Regions from separate parts of the Lysinibacillus sp. C5.1 genome, predicted to be linked through region 4. Evidence: predicted binding sites of a transcription regulator. Region 4 holds the regulator's gene; each other region holds the start of a gene.
What was found. The regulator LexA, encoded in region 4, represses DNA repair genes until DNA is damaged. The targets are predictions, from matches to a motif close to CGAACATATGTTCG.
Positions count from the first base shown of each region.

Region 1: the regulator LexA is predicted to act here: its motif matches at 1,608-1,621, upstream of I5435_RS10080 (WYL domain-containing protein).
Region 2: the regulator LexA is predicted to act here: its motif matches at 3,122-3,135, upstream of ruvA (Holliday junction branch migration protein RuvA).
Region 3: the regulator LexA is predicted to act here: its motif matches at 3,136-3,149, upstream of I5435_RS15640 (carbohydrate kinase).

Region 1 is NZ_CP066226.1:2,123,128-2,127,951, forward strand. Features, by position in the region: gene I5435_RS10075 (cation-translocating P-type ATPase) at 1-1,503, shown strand, start outside; gene I5435_RS10080 (WYL domain-containing protein) at 1,651-1,872, shown strand; gene I5435_RS10085 (Y-family DNA polymerase) at 1,869-3,128, shown strand; gene I5435_RS10090 (YolD-like family protein) at 3,140-3,472, shown strand; gene I5435_RS10095 (YhjD family protein) at 3,465-3,812, shown strand; gene I5435_RS10100 (DUF7668 domain-containing protein) at 4,082-4,462, shown strand; gene I5435_RS10105 (hypothetical protein) at 4,521-4,824, shown strand, end outside.
Region 2 is NZ_CP066226.1:3,224,547-3,229,370, reverse strand. Features, by position in the region: gene I5435_RS15775 (thiol-disulfide oxidoreductase DCC family protein) at 1-318, shown strand, start outside; gene I5435_RS15770 (transcription repressor NadR) at 467-1,000, opposite strand; gene I5435_RS15765 (LysM peptidoglycan-binding domain-containing protein) at 1,144-2,196, shown strand; gene I5435_RS15760 (phosphotransferase) at 2,186-3,064, shown strand; gene ruvA (Holliday junction branch migration protein RuvA) at 3,178-3,798, shown strand; gene ruvB (Holliday junction branch migration DNA helicase RuvB) at 3,817-4,821, shown strand.
Region 3 is NZ_CP066226.1:3,199,238-3,204,061, forward strand. Features, by position in the region: partial or broken gene I5435_RS15630 (RelA/SpoT family protein) at 1-886, opposite strand, end outside; gene I5435_RS15635 (pseudouridine-5'-phosphate glycosidase) at 1,093-2,007, opposite strand; gene I5435_RS15640 (carbohydrate kinase) at 2,012-3,103, opposite strand; gene I5435_RS15645 (MFS transporter) at 3,299-4,567, opposite strand; gene I5435_RS15650 (MarR family winged helix-turn-helix transcriptional regulator) at 4,741-4,824, shown strand, end outside.
Region 4 is NZ_CP066226.1:1,298,687-1,303,510, forward strand. Features, by position in the region: gene I5435_RS05900 (prepilin peptidase) at 223-975, shown strand; gene I5435_RS05905 (gamma-glutamyl-gamma-aminobutyrate hydrolase family protein) at 988-1,710, shown strand; gene I5435_RS05910 (GNAT family N-acetyltransferase) at 1,963-2,418, shown strand; gene lexA (transcriptional repressor LexA) at 2,560-3,177, opposite strand; gene yneA (cell division suppressor protein YneA) at 3,343-3,657, shown strand; gene I5435_RS05925 (YneB family resolvase-like protein) at 3,657-4,319, shown strand; gene I5435_RS05930 (GNAT family N-acetyltransferase) at 4,376-4,824, opposite strand, start outside.

The sequences.
Region 1 (4,824 bases), 820 kb from region 4:
TTATGTAATGATGCGTTGGAAAGAGATCATAAGGAAATCGGGGATCCTACTGAAATTGCCCTTGTGAAATTAGGAAAGCAGTATGATTTTGATGAATTACTTGTTAGAGACCATTGTCCAAGGGTGGCAGAGCTCCCTTTTGATTCAGATCGGAAGCTTATGAGTACGGTTAATCGGATTAATCAGCAAAGTATTATGATTACTAAGGGAGCACTAGACGTTCTACTATTCAAAATGTCAAAAATGAATACGTCGCAAGGTCTAGTTAATCTGACGCAAGAACATCGAAAAAAAATCGAAGAAGTGAATCGAGATTTTTCAATGAATGGTTTAAGAGTATTAGCCATTGCATATAAGGAAGTAAGAGAAGGCCGTCCAATTACTGTATTTGATGAAAGAGATTTAATTTTTGTAGGATTAATAGCAATGATGGACCCACCTAGAAAGGAATCGAAGGCAGCCGTTGAAAGCTGTATTAAAGCAGGTATTAAACCTGTAATGATTACAGGTGACCATAAAATAACAGCCACTGCCATAGCCAAACAAATCGGGATTTTACAGGACCCATCCGAAGCGATTGAAGGAGCTGAAATTGAAGGTTTAACGGATCGCGAACTGCAAGAAAAAGTTCAAGATGTTTCAGTTTATGCTCGCGTAACGCCGGAACAAAAAATTCGTATTGTGAGAGCGTGGCAGGAAAAGGGCAATGTCGTTGCGATGACCGGTGATGGTGTCAATGATGGTCCCGCTTTAAAACAAGCTGATATCGGTGTAGCAATGGGAATAACCGGTACTGAAGTAGCGAAAGATGCATCATCTATGATATTAACAGATGATAATTTTTCAACGATTGTCAAAGCAATCTCGAATGGACGAAGCATCTATACGAACATTAAAAATGCGATTTTATTTTTGTTATCTGGAAATGCAGGGGCAATTTTTGTCGTTTTATATGCTACTATATTAGGTTTACCCGTTCCATTTGCACCTGTTCATCTATTATTTATTAACCTACTTACCGATAGTTTGCCGGCCATTGCCATTGGACTGGAACCAAATAATAAAAACACCATGAAGGACAAGCCAAGAGATATTCGCACACCATTGTTAAATAAAGCTTTTACGACGCAAGTTATACTGGAAGGTTTATTAATTGCAATTGCTACAGCTGTTGCTTTTGAAATCGGATTGTCAACAGGAGATACTTTAACAGCTAGTACGATGGCGTTTACTACTTTATGTTTGTCGAGATTAATTCATGGCTTTAATTCCAGATCGAAGCAATCGATTTTTGCCATTGGTGTATTTTCGAATAAATATACTTGGTTAGCATTTTTAATCGGTTTTGTTGCTTTACATGCCGTATTATTTGTTCCATCATTTACGGGTATCTTCGAAGTGGCCGCATTAAGTGGCGCCCAATTAGGCTTTATTTATAGCTTATCGTTTATGCCGTTTTTAGTTAATCAGTGGTTTAAACTATTGTTTGTCAGAAGTAAATAAGGCAACTTCATAAAGTGTCAGGCACCCAAATAGTGCTTGACACTTTTAATATTTCTTTAAATTCCCAGTTGTAAAAAGGAACGTACGTGCGTAAAATATAAATACAAACAAACGTTCTTGTTACGGACGAGGGGAGAAGGATGTTGGATGAAAGAACAGTTAATAAAAGCAATGCAACGCAATCAGTCAGTTCATATGATGTATGTATCCAAATGCGGTGAAATTACAAAAAGGCAAGTGAAAATCATAAAAGTTGTAAATAACTGCTTTTCTGCATATTGCTTCACACGACAAGCAAAGCGTACTTTTATTATCAGCAATGTTCTTGCAATTATTCCAGTTATAACACAAGAGCGTGATGTCGTGTGAATTATGAGGCGATGCCCAATAGACCTATTATGTGTATCGATATGAAGTGTTTTTACGCTAGTATCGTGGCGATGTTACATGGATTAGATGTTTTAAAAACACCAGTTGCAGTAGTAGCGAATTTTGACCAGCCAGGTAGCGTAGTGCTTGCTGCATCACCATTAATGAAAGAGAAATATAAAATCAAAACTGGCAGTAGACGTTATGAGATACCAAAACATCCTGACATTAGATTATTTGAGCCTAAAATGAGTTTCTTTATTCAAATGTCGATGACGATTACAAAATTGATCGCTAATTACGTACCTGTTGATGCGATACATGTGTATAGTGTGGATGAAAGTTTTGTTGATTTAACTGGCACGGAAAAGCTTTGGGGTTCACCCGAAGAGACGGCCAAGGAAATACAAAAGGCTATTCTTGACCAATTTAGTATACCTAGTGCAGTAGGTATGGGACCCAATATGTTAATCGCCAAATTAGCTTTAGACCTTGAAGCAAAGAAAACAGGTTTTGCTAAATGGACGTATGAGGATATTCCAAAGAAACTGTGGCCTGTTCGACCTTTATCTGAAATGTGGGGCATAGGAAAACGAATGGAGGCAAATCTAAATGCTATGGGAATACAAACAGTTGGTGGTTTGGCTAATGCAGATTTAGCAGAATTAGAAAAGTGCTTTGGGGTAATGGGCAATCAACTCTACTACCATGCATGGGGAATAGATCTATCTAAATTAGGGGAGCCGTTAATAACAAACGGAGCATTAAGTTTTGGTAAGGGTCAAATGCTGATGAGGGATTATCACACACGAAAAGAGATTGCGGTAGTGCTTCTAGAAATGTGTGAAGACGTAATGAAGCGCACACGTGATGCAGGGTTTGTTGGCCGTACAATTAGCTTAGGTCTTTCCTATAGTCATAATGCCATGACCAAAGGGTTTCATCGTTCGAAAACCATTGCAGTGCCGACAAGTGAAACGCTTGTGATGTATAAAGCTTGTATTGAATTACTGGATGAACATTTTGCTGGAGAGCCAGCACGACAATTATCAGTCAGAATATCCAACCTAGAGAAAGAGCATAGCATTCAATTGGATTTATTTGATGAACGCAAGCCACAACGTCAGATAATTGGTCCTACAATGGATGCCATACGTAACAGGTTTGGAGCTACCTCAATATTAAGAGCCGTTTCTTATACAAAAGCTGGTACAGCTATAAAACGAGATCGCTTAGTTGGTGGTCATTTGGCATAGGAGTGATTGGAATGATAAAAGATAGAGGGACGATTAAATGGGCATCGATGATGTTGCCAGAACATTTAGAGCTTCTCAGAGAGTACAAAGAAGAGTATATGGAACAGCCAAGAGAATTGACTGAATGGGAACTGGAAGAACTACAAAAAACAATTAATCAAGCTTTTAATCAACAGTTGACCGTTACAGTAGAAGTGTGGAAGGACCATACAATCACACAATGGACTGGTATAGTTAAATCGATGAATACGAATGACCTCATACTTGAAACGCTACTTAAAACGGAGAGTATCCCCATCCCAAATATTCAATCAGCCCAACTGGATGCTGATTACTATGATTAAAGCCGATGAAAGACAGTTACTTCATAAGTATCTTTTGTTAGAGCTAGCAGTTAAATCATTACAGGTTGATTATTGTAAATTAGAGCAGTTTAAAATGAAAACAGTATTTCTTCCAATGATGGATTCATTACTAAAGGAGCTAAGACAAGAATATTTTAATCTCAAACGAGAACTTGCACAAAAACGTATACGAGTAGTAGGTTGGCAACCGATAGATGAATACTTTAGTGACGTACAAGTTGCTACTGCAGGGAATGATGTAGTACTCCGTTATGCAAATCAAGCTCTTAAATCACAGGTGGAGAAGCTGTTGATTAATCATATACGGCGCGTTGAATAAAGAGTGATGACAAAAATTCTTTCAACCTTTATTTATTAGCAAAACCGAAAATACTCCATTTTGCAAAGAGATTTGTCAAAATGGAGTTAATATTTTTAACTAAGTATAAGATTTTATAAAATTTGATTAGAGTCGTATACAACTAAAACACTCGCTAAGGCAAACCGAAAATGGCATTACACGGGTATCTCCAGTTCAAATAAATTTTCTCAAAAATGTATGATATTATACAGTTGAATGGAAAGAAAAATAGAATTGGGAGGTTCAATATGAAAAGTGAAAATAAACAATATGCCATAACTGTTATTACCAATATATTAAAAGTAATGCATCGTAAAGAATATGAAAAAATATTAAATTATGTGGATGAATCTAAAGTGGATGATATTGGTGATTTATTCCATTATGTCCAAGAAACATTAAACTTAAATGGATTGGATTCATTTGATGAATATGGAGCTCCATGTAATTTCCATCCCCAATACGAATATGCACAAATTAACTTTTATGAATTCAAGGACAACAGTGGATTTGCAGTTGATTATGATTTAACTTCAAATTCAAAACGGGCAGATATGTGTTTACAAATGGAGTTTTTATATACGGATAACGGATTAAAAAGTGTTTTTATCACAGTTGACCAACAGTAAAACAATAATTTGAAAGAGTCGCAAATCAACTTATAAATCTAAATTTAAAGGAGAATATATGGAAATATACAATATGAATTTGAATATTCATTATTCTGCACCACAAGAAGTTTGGGATAAGTTGGAGCGTTTATATAGAGAAATGCCTAACTGGAACCACTTTGTAAACGGCTGTCCACAGTGGTATGGTTCAGATGGTAAATTGATAGAAGTAAGTATTGAATCAAGTGGACTACAATTTTATGCTCAATTGCCATCAGAAGAATGGAATGAATGGATTACATTATTTAAGAAACGCGCTACAAAATTATTGGGATATGAAGTGGGCGAACCAGAAGATGGTTTTGCATTTCATTATTATA
Region 2 (4,824 bases), 1.9 Mb from region 4:
GCGTTTTTTAAGTTTGCTTCGATTCAAAGTGAAGTTGGTCAAGCACTTCTTGAACAATACAAGGTACCAGCAAATATAAATAGTGTGATTTACATTGAGCAAGGAAAAGTATACGTTGAATCGACGGCAGCACTTAACATTACTAGACACTTAGATGGCTTATGGCCTGTGTTTTATGTGTTGATTGCTATACCACCTTGTATACGAAACACTGCCTATCAACTTTTTGCTAAAAATCGCTATCGTCTTTTTGGTCAAAAGCAAGCTTGTTTATTACCTTCACCATCACAACGCGAGCGTTTTCTGGAACAACGATAATCAGCACAAAAAATCCACTGCGAATTCTACAGGAACGTAAGTCGCTACAAGCTATGTGCTAGCTGGCTGCTTACGTTGTGCTGTAAGGAAATCGGAGTGGATTTTTGCGTTTAAATTTTCAGAATTGTTTGCGTGTCTGGCACGCCAATTATTGATCTGTGATTAGATAGCCTTTTTTTTGTAAGGACTGCTCTATTAAGTCTAAAATTTCCATGGATGGAGCAGAAATAACATGAAGGTGTGTGCCGCCTGTAAGTGCAGATAAGTAATTGGCTTGTGTGTCGTCTACACGTTGTACAAATTTATCGACATCATGACGGTTGGAGACCATTAAAGAAGCGGTAATTTCTCCGTAGATGGGGTGCTCAACAATCACATTTTTAACCGTACCACCGCAGTCCACGATTGTTAACAATTCGTCTTTGGCGTCTTCAGGTGTGTGAAAACAAGGGATCGTGCGTTCAACAGTTTGACTGAGTTGCTCTTGGTGCATATAAATATAGCCTTGGCTTGTTGCAATGATTGGTTCGTTTCTAGCCTTTAATAATGTCATATCATTCACAATAACTTGTCTAGAAACATTTGCAAATTTAGCGAAGTCTGTCCCAGTAATAGGTGTGTTGCTTTTTTTTAGCAGTTCTAGAAGTTGCAGTCGGCGTTCCTCGCCTAACATTTTTTTCATAAAAGATCACCTCTGCCGTGTAATAAAGGAAGTAGTATTCCTTATGCATTAGTGTACCATGAAGCATTTCCACCATGCGTGAATTTTTTGTATCCAAATGAAACATTGAACATATGATACGTAGAGAGGAAGGGAGGAAAAAATTGCGTATTCATATTGTTCAAAAGGGAGATACATTGTGGAAGATTGCGAAGGAGTACGGTATTTCATTTGAGGACTTAAAACGACTCAATGCCCATCTTGCCAACCCTGATTATATTGTTCCGGGCATGGAAATTATTTTGCCTGAAAAAATAAATAAGGAAACTCATAAAGAAACACATAAGGAAACACAAGTCCATAAAGAGATGCCTACTACTCAAACAAGGCCAAGTAAGGAAAGTGTAAAAAAAGAGGTGCAAAAGCCGATGCCGGCACCACCTCCGATTGTGGTTCAACCACCAGCACCGATGCCGATGCCAGAGCCGCAAATGATACCAATACCATTCCCGATGCCAATGCCGATGCCGCAACCACAGCAACCGATGTGGGTGCCACAGCCAGTAGAACTTAGCTGGAATCAACAATTAGTAATGCCGCAGCAACCGGCACCTATACCAGCACCACCAGTAGCACCACCAGCACCGCCACCACCACCGCCGCCGCCAGCACCAGCACCAGCGCCACCAGTTCAACATGTACCGCATATGCCGATGGTGCCTCATTGTTCTAGTTGCCATCAGCCAGTGCATCATCAAATGTGGTGGCATATGCCAATGCAACCACAAATAGAGGCTTACACAATGCCGCAGCAACCGATGCCATGTGTAATGCCTCAACAGCAACCGATGCCATGTGCAATGCCTCAACAGCAACCGATGCCATGTGCAATGCCTCAACAACAACCGATGCATTGTGCAATGCCAGCTAATGCGGTTGGAGGAGAAAATTTCCTAGAATCGAGCACATCACCATTCTTTAATCCGAATGCCGGACAAATGCAACCTCAATTTGAGCAAATGCCAATGATGCCAATGAATCAATCTTGTGGATGCGGCGCACAGCACGGAATGGGGCAATCTTGTGGATGTGGCTCTCAGCCGGTAATGATGCCGAATTGGCAATTTGACCCATGCCATTGTCCGCCACCATGTTCAGCTGGACCATGGATGTCACCGCACTTTTTCCCAGGCGGGATGACGCCTTATCGATGGTAAAAAAGCCTATATTGTCGAGGAAGTAAAGCCTAATATTTGGAAGTACAAATATCAATCTAAACATTATTTTGTAAAACGAGCAAAGCAGTTAGAAATAGCAGATAAAGTGAGGGCAATTCATCGCCATTTGGGACGACTAGAACCCTCACTCGTCCTGCCGTTAGTAAAAAGTGATGATGATCAACTCATTGTTCAAATGTGGCAAGAGGGAAGTCATAGTGCGAATTTTGCTTATAAAAAAGATAGGGAACAATCTTTAAAGCTATTAATCGATTTGCATGACACGAACCAAAAAATTGCGTGGCAACGAGTACCAGGTTTGCATACCTTTTCTCAGCTTTTAAAATGGCAGATGCGTCATATGCGTTTTAAAAGTAGGCGAAATGACTTGCGAGCATTTTTAACGAGAGAAGAAGTGGAGCAAATTATTCATTTTAGCGAAAAGGCTTTGCAGTTAATGGAACTAGAAGATGTGCCGGAAAAAGACATCACGCTATTGCATGGTGATGTTGTGCACCATAACTTTTTATGGTGTACAGATGGTGAATTACGTTTAATCGATTTTGACTTAGCCCATCTCGGAGAAGCGGATGATGAGTATATATTATGGCTGCATCGCGTGTTGCCCGCAGTAGATTATGATCTTGCTAGTATTTTAAGAGAATTGCCAGCGCTTGAACGGTTAGATAAAAGGAAGTTCCATCGTTTAAAGTTTCCAAATGAGCTGTTGCGAGAATGGTTATTTGCTATAGATTTACCTTTAGAACAACAGCTAGTATTTTTAGATTATTTGATACCATTTACTAAGCGAGCGCTAACATACTGGCCAAAACTGTGGTACGATATTGATAGAGTGATGAAGAGATGACCGTCCCCGAGGCGGTCATTTTTGCATGGAATCGGCACTATTGCTATAGCATATAGTCGAGCATTCGTTCGCTATATGCTATAATCGAAGACGATGAATGTGAGGGATATACTATGTATGATTATTTAAAAGGTCAAGTAGTGCGTATTACGCCAGAATATGTCGTGCTTGAGCAACAAGGGATAGGTTGGCAATTGAATACACCGAACCCATTTGCATTTCGTGCGTCGGCAGCTGAACAACAAATTTACGTACACTTGCATGTTCGGGAAGATGCACAAGTGCTGTATGGTTTTCCGAATTTAGACCAACGAGAGTTATTCCGAAAATTAATTTTAGTGTCAGGCATTGGACCTAAAGGTGCACTAGCAATATTAGCGACCGGTAACCCGCAACAAGTTATCGGTGCCATTGAACGAGAAGATGAAACGTTTTTAGTGAAATTTCCAGGTGTTGGCAAAAAGACGGCGCGTCAAATGATTCTAGATTTAAAGGGTAAACTTGGATCTTTACTAGACACAATGGAACTACCTAGTTCGGAAGATGAGCTGCCTTTATTCGGCGTTAATCCATATAAACATGAACTAGAAGAAGCCATTCTAGCATTAATGGCTCTCGGATACTCGGAAAAAGAACTCGATAAAATCCGACCACAACTAGAAGATAATGACAAGCTGGAAACAACAGATGCGTATATGAAGCAAGCATTGCAGTTGTTATTAAAGCTGAAATAATAGAAGGGAGGCAGGTACATGTCGGAACGTATGATAGCGAGTGAAGCTGGCCGTTATGATGAACAATTTGAATTATCTCTTAGACCTCAAAGATTAGCACAATATATTGGGCAGCAAAAGGTGAAAGAAAATTTACAAATTTTCATTGAAGCGGCAAAGCTTCGGCAGGAAAGTTTAGATCATGTACTATTATATGGTCCTCCTGGATTGGGAAAGACGACATTAGCCGCGGTTATTGCAAATGAAATGAATGTTAATGTTCGTATGACGAGTGGTCCTGCCATTGAGCGTCCAGGAGATTTAGCCGCGATTTTAAGCTCGTTGGAGCCTGGGGATGTATTGTTTATTGATGAGATTCATCGTCTTCCACGTGCAATTGAAGAAGTGCTATATCCAGCTATGGAGGATTTTTGCTTAGATATTGTTGTTGGAAAGGGACCGGAAGCGCGTTCGGTTCGTCTTGAATTGCCACCTTTTACGCTTGTTGGTGCAACGACAAGAGCCGGTGCGTTATCGGCCCCGCTACGAGATCGATTTGGTGTACTGCTACGTTTAGAGTATTACGATAATACGTCACTTGCTGAAATTGTCGTTAGAAGTGCCCATTTATTTGATGTGAATATTGAGCAAATAGCGGCAGGCGAGATGGCGAGACGTTCTCGTGGTACACCACGTATTGCTAACCGTTTACTGAAACGAGTGCGAGATTATGCACAAGTGCTTGGAGATGGTATGATAACGGAGGACCTTGCTAAGCAAGCGTTAGAGCTTTTACAAGTGGATCCTAGAGGGCTTGACCATATTGACCATAAGCTTGTGACCAATATGATTGAGCGCTTCAGTGGTGGCCCAGTAGGCTTAGATACACTTGCTGCTTCCATTGGTGAAGAACGTGTGACGATAGAAGATGTGTACGAGCCATATTTAATGCAGATTGGCTTTATTCAACGTACACCGCGTGGACGTGTCGCAACGCATCTGGCTTACGAACATTTTGGATATGATTATCCACAACAAACATAAAAG
Region 3 (4,824 bases), 1.9 Mb from region 4:
AACGCCCAGGCATCGGCTTCCATAATGTATGCACAATACCTAACACTGCATAGCAATCTTTTATGCTATCAACTAAAACGCGAATGGCTAACAAATCATAAATTTCGTTAAATTGCTTTTTTTGAAGCACCATTTTACGATAGATGCTGTATATATGTTTCGGACGACCATAAATATCCGCATCGATTTCCACTTCAGAAAGTTGGGATTTCATTTCTCCCATAACATTGTCTAAATAAGCCTCACGTTCATCTCGCTTCTTTTTCATTAGACTGACAATACGGTAATATTGCTGTGGATTTAAATAACGTAGTGCAGTATCCTCCAGCTCCCATTTTACTGTCGAAATTCCTAGACGATGTGCAAGGGGAGCAAAAATTTCAAGCGTTTCTTTTGAAATACGGCGTTGTTTTTCAGCAGGTAAATGCTTTAAGGTACGCATATTGTGCAAACGATCCGCAAGCTTAATTAAGATAACACGAATATCCTGTGCCATAGCGACAAACATTTTACGGTGATTTTCCGCCTGCTGTGCTTCTTTCGATAAATATTTTATTTTCCCCAGCTTCGTCACACCATCAACGAGCATTGCTACTTCCTCGCCAAATTCACGGACTAGGTCATCACGTGTAAATTCCGTATCTTCGACAACATCGTGTAAAAAGCCTGCTGCCACAGTTTCTGGATCCATTTGTAATTCAGCTAAAATACCGGCAACTTGCACTGGGTGAATAATATACGGTTCACCAGAGCTACGGAATTGCTCAATATGCGCATCTCTTGCCAATTCATATGCTTTTTTCACGAATGCGACATTTTCCTCATTCATGTAGGATTTGACTAACTCAAAAACGTCCTCAGGAGTCAAAATTTGCTCTTTCGCCATAACATGTCCACCTTGCTCGTCAAATTTTTCAGATTAGATATAAACTTAATTGTATAAAAAATAGAGGGCGATTGTAAAGGGACTGTGTCATATAGTTTAGATAATATCGTGAACAAGTTTTATAAATGGAAAAAATATTCATTATTATAAATAAAAAGACCCTTTGCTAGGCTGATTTGCTTCGCAAAGAGTCTTTCATTTACATGTTAGTTTGCTTTGTTGTAAGCCACTGCAATTTTCGCACCAACTACTGCATTGTTTTTCACTAATGCGATATTGGCATCAAGGCTCTTACCTGCTGTTAACTCTTTTACTTTACCAAGTAAGAATGGTGTTACGTTTTTACCTTGGATACCATTTTCTTCAGCTTCTTGTAAAGCCTTTTCAATAATGCTTGTGATAAATTCATGCTCTAGTGCATCCGCTTCAGGGATAGGGTTTGCAATAACTGCGCCGCCTTGTAAGCCTAAATCCCACTTAGCACGCAACATTGCTGCAACTTCTTCTGGTGTATCTAGTTTAAAGTTGACATCAAATCCGCTTTGGCGAGTGTAGAATGCTGGAAGCTCAGACGTGCCATATCCGACTACTGGTACACCTTTTGTTTCAAGATATTCTAATGTTAAACCGATATCTAAAATAGATTTCGCACCTGCACAAATAACAGCTACATTTGTTTGTGCTAATTCTTCTAAGTCTGCTGAAATATCCATTGTTGTTTCAGCACCACGGTGTACGCCTCCGATACCACCTGTAACGAAAATGTCAATACCTGCAAGTTCAGCGCAAATCATTGTTGCAGCAACTGTTGTCGCACCTAATTTTTTCGTAGCCAATAAATAGCCTAAATCGCGACGAGAAGTTTTTGCAACACCTTGTGCATTCCCAAACATTTCAAGTTCTTCGTCAGATAAACCGATTTTAATTTTCCCATCAATCAGCGCGATTGTTGCAGGCACCGCACCGTTATCACGAATAATTTGCTCTACTTCACGTGCCGTTTGTACGTTTTGAGGATATGGCATACCATGTGAAATGATTGTTGACTCTAATGCAACAATTGGTAGTCCTTGTGCTTGTCCAGCTTTTACTTCTTCTGATAATACGATGAATTCTTTCATGATGTTATTCCTCCATTTCACTTTTCAACAATTCTTCTGATAATTCAGGTCTTACTGTATATGGGGATGCCAGTGTATTTTTGGCATTCGTTAAGCCTGCGTCTATGCAAACTTCAAACGATTGCCCCCTTAACCAACTATGAATGACAGCACTTACAAAAGCGTCACCCGCGCCCGTTACATCTTCAATTTTCTTTATTGCTTTCGCAGTAAAATGACGTGGTGGACTAGTGGTAGAGGCAGCATAGACTCCTTTGCTACCTGCCGTAATAATGACATGCTCTGCTCCTAATTGTAGAAGCTTTTGAATCGCTTTGTCATAGTTTGCCTCGGTATTGATTGTATGACCTACAATCGTCTCTGCTTCGTCCGTATTACATATAAACCACGTCACACCTTGCAATGTATCCGGTAATCGATTCATTTTGGGAGAAGATACCGGAACGATAACAAATGGAATAGCGCGCGCAATCGCGACTTGTTGGATATACACTACCGTTTCTTTCGGGCAATTTAAATCCATAATAAAGCAGCCAGCATTCATAAGCATTGCCTCGTATTTCTTTAACAAACTCGGCAACAATAAATCATAAACTTCCATATTTGCCACAGCTAATGCAAGCTCACCTTGCTCGTCCATAATTGCCGTATAAGAACCAGTTGAAGCATCTGGTAACTGCTCGACATAGCGCAAATTCATAAATGATTCTGATGCTTCTTGGATTACTTGCCAATCCGCATCTTTACCTGCTGTCGTTAATAACGTCACCTGATGATTAAGTCGGCCTAAATTTTCCGCAATATTGCGTCCAACCCCACCTACACTGAATGAGGAACTAGCAGGATTCGAAGTACCTAATTGAACAGTCCCTTTTACATGAAATTTGCGATCGAGATTGGCGCCACCGATACAAATAATTTCATTTTCCTCAGGTAAAATATAAGCACGGCCAACAATTTTCCCTTGCTTCGTTAAGCTCGACACTAAGTTCGCAAGTACTGGACGGGACAGATTCATCTTATCTGCCATCTCTTGCTGAGACATAAACGGATTTTTGCGAATTAAAGCCAGTACCGCTTGTTCTCTTTCATTCATAGCATCACCTTTTATTATATTTGTTTGTATTATAAACTTTTGTTTGAGCGAAGTCAAAACATTTCTTACGATTTGTTTAATGCTTCCCACTTCTATATTTTCCCTTCAATTGAAACGCAGATATTTTCAATAAAAAATAGCACACTAGATTAATTTTCTAGCGTACTATTTGTCCGTTCCATATTGTTTATACTATTATGCTGTATCAGCATTATGCATGACATTTGGTACTTGTTTTTTTACAATGATGACAAACAAACCAGCGAAAACACAAAAAACGCCAGCCAAGAAAAATGCCCAAGTATAAGAATTGAAAAGTTTATAGATAAGACCTCCCCCATATGCTGCTACTGCTGCACCTGCCTGATGGGAAGCGAATATCCAGCCATAAATAACTCCGCTTTTTTGGGTACCAAAAATTTGCCTTGAGATACTAACAGTTGGCGGTACAGTTGCAATCCAATCTAGTCCATAAAAGACAGTAAACATGATGAGCAATGGTAAAGAGCCTTGCACTAATGCATACGGCAGTAAAACTAGGGAAGCACCTCTAGAAAGATAATACCAAAATAGTAACCAACGATTATCGAAGCGATCCGATAACCAGCCTGATAATGTTGTTCCTACTAGATTAAAAATTCCCATGAAGGATAGAAAAGATGCTGCTGTTACTAACGGAATACCGAAACTAATACAATACGATACAAAATGAGTACCTATTAAGCCACTAGTCGATAATCCACAAATAAAGAAACTACCAGCCAAAAGCCAAAATGCTTTCACTTTCACAGCCTCAAATAAACCATTAAAGGCAATAACGATTGGATTTTTCTTATTTTCTACTACATCTTCCAATCGTTCTTCGTCAAGACCATATGCAAGAAGCCCCACATCCATCGGTTTATTTTTCATAAACAATGCAATAATCATTAACATGATTGAACTTAACACAATGATTAATGCAATTGCCCAACGCCATGAGTAATGTTCAATCATCATCGCTAAAATTGGTAGCAGTACTAATTGGCCTGTTGCAGTGCTAGCTGTTAGTATTCCTAATGCAAGCCCTCTTCTTTTCTCAAACCAATGATTCGCCACAAAAGGACTTAATACTGTTAAAAAGAGACTAGCTCCTAAACCAATAATAAAGCCCCAAATTATCATTAATTGCCATGCTTGTTGCATCAACAATGTGAGCGAGATCCCTATGACTAATATTATCATCGCAGCTAACATCATTTTCTTTAATCCAATCACTTCAAGTAGTGCTGCCATAAATGGGCCTGAAATGCCATATAAAAAAAGGCTGATGGCAAAAGCCATTGCAATGATTGAACGATCCCAGCCAAACTCCTGTTCAAACGGACCAATAAAAACACCGGATGAAGATAAAGTAATACCCGCTACAATAATGGAGAAAAAAGTAATCGCTAAAACAAACCAGCTGTAATGAATACGTTTCATAAAGCCACCTACATTCTCAGATAATGTAACACTTTAAGGATATTTTCATATAAAATAAAAATACATGTATATACATATATAATAATAACTTGTTATTTTTTATGTCAAGAAATATTTTCCAATTAAGTGCTATAATATAAACAATTAAAAAACATAAAAGGAGAGCTTATTTGATGGAGAAAGTATACACAGACATTGACTATACTCAAATTTGCGTATGTACAAATCTTAGAAAGAAGACTAGAGTTGTAACGCAG
Region 4 (4,824 bases):
CCACTCAAATACGTGCTCTTTGAAAGTATTATTGTCAATAAAGTGGTGACAGGAACACGCATAGCGGCTGTAGAATTTTATAATTATCATTCACCAATAGTGAAATCAAACTAGAAACATTAGCAGAATGTAGAGTCTACTATTACCACGACCGTCGAGGTCACAACCTTATTATAAAGGACAACAAGTATAAGCACTATGTTAGTTTAGGGGGTAAGAAAAATGGAAATGGCTTATACAATACTTGTATTCGTATTTGGACTTGTATTTGGTTCGTTTTTTAATGTGGTAGGTTTACGTGTGCCGATGAAGGAGTCGCTAATCCAACCACCATCGCACTGTACGACCTGTCAGAGGCAATTGACGGCAATAGATTTAATACCTGTATTGTCCTATATATTTTTAGGAGGCAAATGTCGTAGCTGCGGGCAAAAAATTGCATGGATTTATCCATTCATCGAGCTGCTGACCGGGATATTATTTGCCTTTTCATATTGGCAATATGGATTTAGTGAACAATTTATCGTGGCATTATTATTGATTTCATTATTGGTGATTGTGGTTGTATCGGATATTACCTATATGCTTATACCAGATAAAGTGCTATTGTGCTTTTTGCCATTATTGGTGATTGGGCGTATGCTAGCGCCTTTGACGCCTTGGTGGGATAGTATTGTAGGTGCTGTCGTTGGCTTTGGCGTAGTATATAGTATCGCAGTTGTGTCGCGTGGTGGAATTGGTGGTGGCGACATAAAATTATTCTTTTTACTCGGCCTTGTATTAGGTACAATCCACACACTATTGACATTATTTATAGCAGCCGTTATTGGAATGGTTGCTGGAATGATTGTGCTGCAAGTGCGCCAGCAAGGTAGAAAAACAGCGATTCCATTTGGCCCTGCCATCGCACTAGCAGCGGTCATAGTGTATTTCTATGGAAATGTCATAATACAGTGGTATGTAGGATTATGGTAAGGAGGGAGATAGATGAAACCAATTATAGGTATAACGGCGTTTGCGGAAGATGATTTATCATCGAGATTAAATGTAGCCTATAGCGAAAGCATTATTGAGGCTGGAGGGATCCCATTTATTATTCCGCTGGGGGTAGAGGAAGATGCGGCACAAATTCTATCGTTAACGGATGGTTTACTTTTATCGGGTGGGCACGATGTTCATCCATTTGAATTTGGTGCTGAACCTTTACCAAGGCTAGGAAAGATACACCCGGAGAGAGACAAGGTGGAACTGGCCTTACTTAATGCAGCCTTTACAAGGAAAATGCCGATATTCGGTATTTGCCGTGGTATTCAAATGCTCAATGTTGCATTAGGTGGAACATTATACCAAGATGTTGATAGTGAATATCATAGTAGTAAACTGTTAAAACATGCACAACAAGCAGCTCGTGGCGTCGCAACGCATTATGTTCACATAACACCTCATACATTGTTAAAAACAATTATTGAAGAAGAAAAAATTGCTGTTAATTCCTTTCATCATCAAGCAGTAAATGTTTTAGCAGAGAAGCTAGTCGTTGCAGCAAAATCTAGTGATGGTCTAGTCGAAGCGGTGGTCCATGAAGAGTTTCCGTTTTGTCTAGCAGTTCAGTGGCACCCAGAAGAACAGGCAATTGTAGGAGATATTGCTGCACAAAAACTTTTTTCAGCTTTCGTTAAAGCGAGCATGCTATATAAAAGAGAAGCATAGGGATGACAGCTAAGAAACCAAACGAAAATTTAATAGTTTAGCCTTTAAATACAGTCTTTCACATAGAAAAGGCTGTATTTTTATTGTCATAATTGGAGGTATAGTTTAAGAGAAATTCTAACTATGCAAATTGATAATTACTTCAAGGCAAAAGGCAGTTACGCAGAGTTTCTTCAGGTAATTACAGTGAAACAAAGGATTAATAATAAATGTTATAATTGTATTTATATGTTAAATAAAGGGGTGGTTGTAATGGAATATAAATTATTAGTGGAAGAGGATTTAAGTAAATGTACCGAAACATTTATTGAAGTATTTAATGATGCGCCTTGGAATGATAAATGGACATTTTCGCAAGCTAAAAAATATTTATTAGATTTTTATCAGACACCTGGATTCTTAGGCGTTTTAGCAATAGAAAATGACGAGATTTTAGGCTGTATTTTAGGAGTCAATAGAGTTTGGTGGAGCGGAGATGAATTCTTTATTAATGAAATGTACGTAAAACAACAACAGCAGAATAAGGGAATTGGAAGAGCGCTGTTAAATCATTTAATTAAAGAACTCGATAATAACAAAATAGATAACATTGTACTGCTGACAGATAGAGGGATACCTGCCGAAGAATTTTATAAAAAAAATGGTTTTGAAGAAATAGAAAGAATCATCTTTCTACATAAGAACATTAAACAATCGTTATCACGTTGATGAACTTAATGATATATGCCATCAAACGCTCCTAAATGTAAGTTTGAGCACACATGCAAAAGCCACGAATGTTATCCCATCAACATTTCGTGGCTTTCCTAATCGAACATTATTTTTTCGCGAAATTAGTATAAGAATGCATTAATGTACACGGCGATATAAGCCGACAACTTGTCCTAAAATCGAAACTTGGTCTACAATAATCGGTTCCATTGTAGCGTTCTCTGGCTGTAAGCGGAAATGATTTTTTTCTTTAAAGAAGCGTTTGACAGTTGCTTCATCTTCTTCGGTCATGGCTACGACGATATCACCGTTATCGGCTGTTGCCTTTTGCTTGACGATGACTAAGTCCCCGTCAAAAATTCCTGCCTCAATCATCGATTCACCCATGATTTCTAGCATAAATAACTGATCTTCGCTTGTCCCGTAAATATCCGGTAAAGGGAAATATTCGTCGATATTTTCAATCGCTGTAATTGGAGATCCAGCAGTAACCTTCCCTACAAGTGGTACATGGATAACACTTTGCTTTTGAATCGAATCCTCAGGCTCTAAAATTTCAATTGCACGCGGTTTAGTAGGATCTCGTCGAATAAAGCCTTTTTGCTCTAAACGAGCTAAATGTCCATGAACTGTTGAGCTTGATGCAAGTCCAACTGCTTCACCAATCTCACGTACAGATGGTGGATAGCCCTTTGCGCGTACTTCTTCTTTGATAAACGCTAGTATGTCTTCTTGTCTTTTCGAAACTTTTTTCATGATTGCTCACCTCTTTTTTTCATATCATTCTTCTTACTAGATAGTATAGCAGAATGCGAACACTTATGCAAACATAGGTTCGAAAAGTGTTTGACAAAAACGTTTGTTCGCTTTATTATAAGAACATTCATTCCGAACAAACATTCTAAAAAGGGGATATGATGCATGAATTGGTTTAAAAAAAATACACATATTTCAATTTTATTGGGCGCAATTTTCTTATTTGCAGGCTATCTTTTTATAACTGATCCTGGAGACATTACCTACACTGAAATTCATATAGAGCATGGCGATAGCTTATGGTCGTTAGCCGAACAATACCGTGGTAAAATGGGTACGGATGACTGGATTAACCTTGTGAAAGCCGAGAACGAATTACATAGCGTTAATATTGTTGCAGGGAAATCACTCGTTATACCCGTAGTGGGTGACAATAAGATGCCCACCAATTCTATTGAAATTGCGAGAAGTGGAAAATGATGAATAAAAAACGAACGGCTGTACTGTACTGCCGGGTTAGTACGGAAAAAGAGACCCAAAGTTCTTCATTAGAACGACAACAAGAAGAATTGCTGCGTTATGCCAAGGAACAAAACTATGAAGTGATACAGGTTTTTCAGGACAAACATAGTGGTTATGATGTGGAACGCGAAGGTTTACTGGAGATGCTCGATTTTATTAAAGAAAAAGAAATTCAAGCATTATTTGTGCAAGATGAAACACGTTTAGGGCGTGGGAATGCGCGAATGGCTGTACTCCATTTATTGCAAAAAACAGATACAGATGTTTTTTCGATGCGAGATGCGGGGCCTGTCCAATTAAATGAGATGGACACGATGTTGCTTGAAATATTAGCGATTGTAGAGGAGTATCAGCGTAAAATTCATAATGCGAAAATTCGCCGCGGTATGCGTCGGGCAGTAGAAAATGGCTATCGTCCAGAAAATAACTTGTCCAATCGTGGCAATCCAAATGGTCAGGAGCGCAAGGAAGTACCGGTAGAAGAAATTGTGAAGTTGCGAAATCGGGGCTTTACTTTTGAAGAAATAGCCATGACACTTAGAGGTCTTGGCTTCGAAGTTAGTAAGGCAACCGTACATAGGCGCTATCAAGAACATCAAGAAAGATTAGCAGGCAAATAATTTGCACTGCTAGTCTTTTTTTATTCTACTAACAGTCTTGAAGTGTAGTAGAGAGCTCAACTTTGCCATTCTTCCTGCAAAATAGCGTAATAGTACTCATCCCACCAATCGTCACCATGTGGTATACATTTTTTGAAAAATCCTTCACGACGCATGCCGATTTTTTCCATAACGCGATAAGAAGCGATATTTTCGGGCTGACATGTGGCGATGATTCGATGAAGCTTCATTTTCGTGAAGCCGTAATCTAATAGTGCTTGTGCTGCCTCCGACGCATAGCCTTTACGATAATACGCAGGATTTAACACCCATCCAATTTCATATGTATGTTCGCCAAAGTAAGGATGGAATACGAGATGACCGATAACCTGTGACTGCTCCTGTAAAACAATGGCGAAATGCTTTGCTTCATCACGATTATCTGATATAAATTTTTGCACTTGTTGTGCAGTTAAAACGCCTTCTGGCATATAGTGCATCACGGTTTGATCGGACATATAGTTAA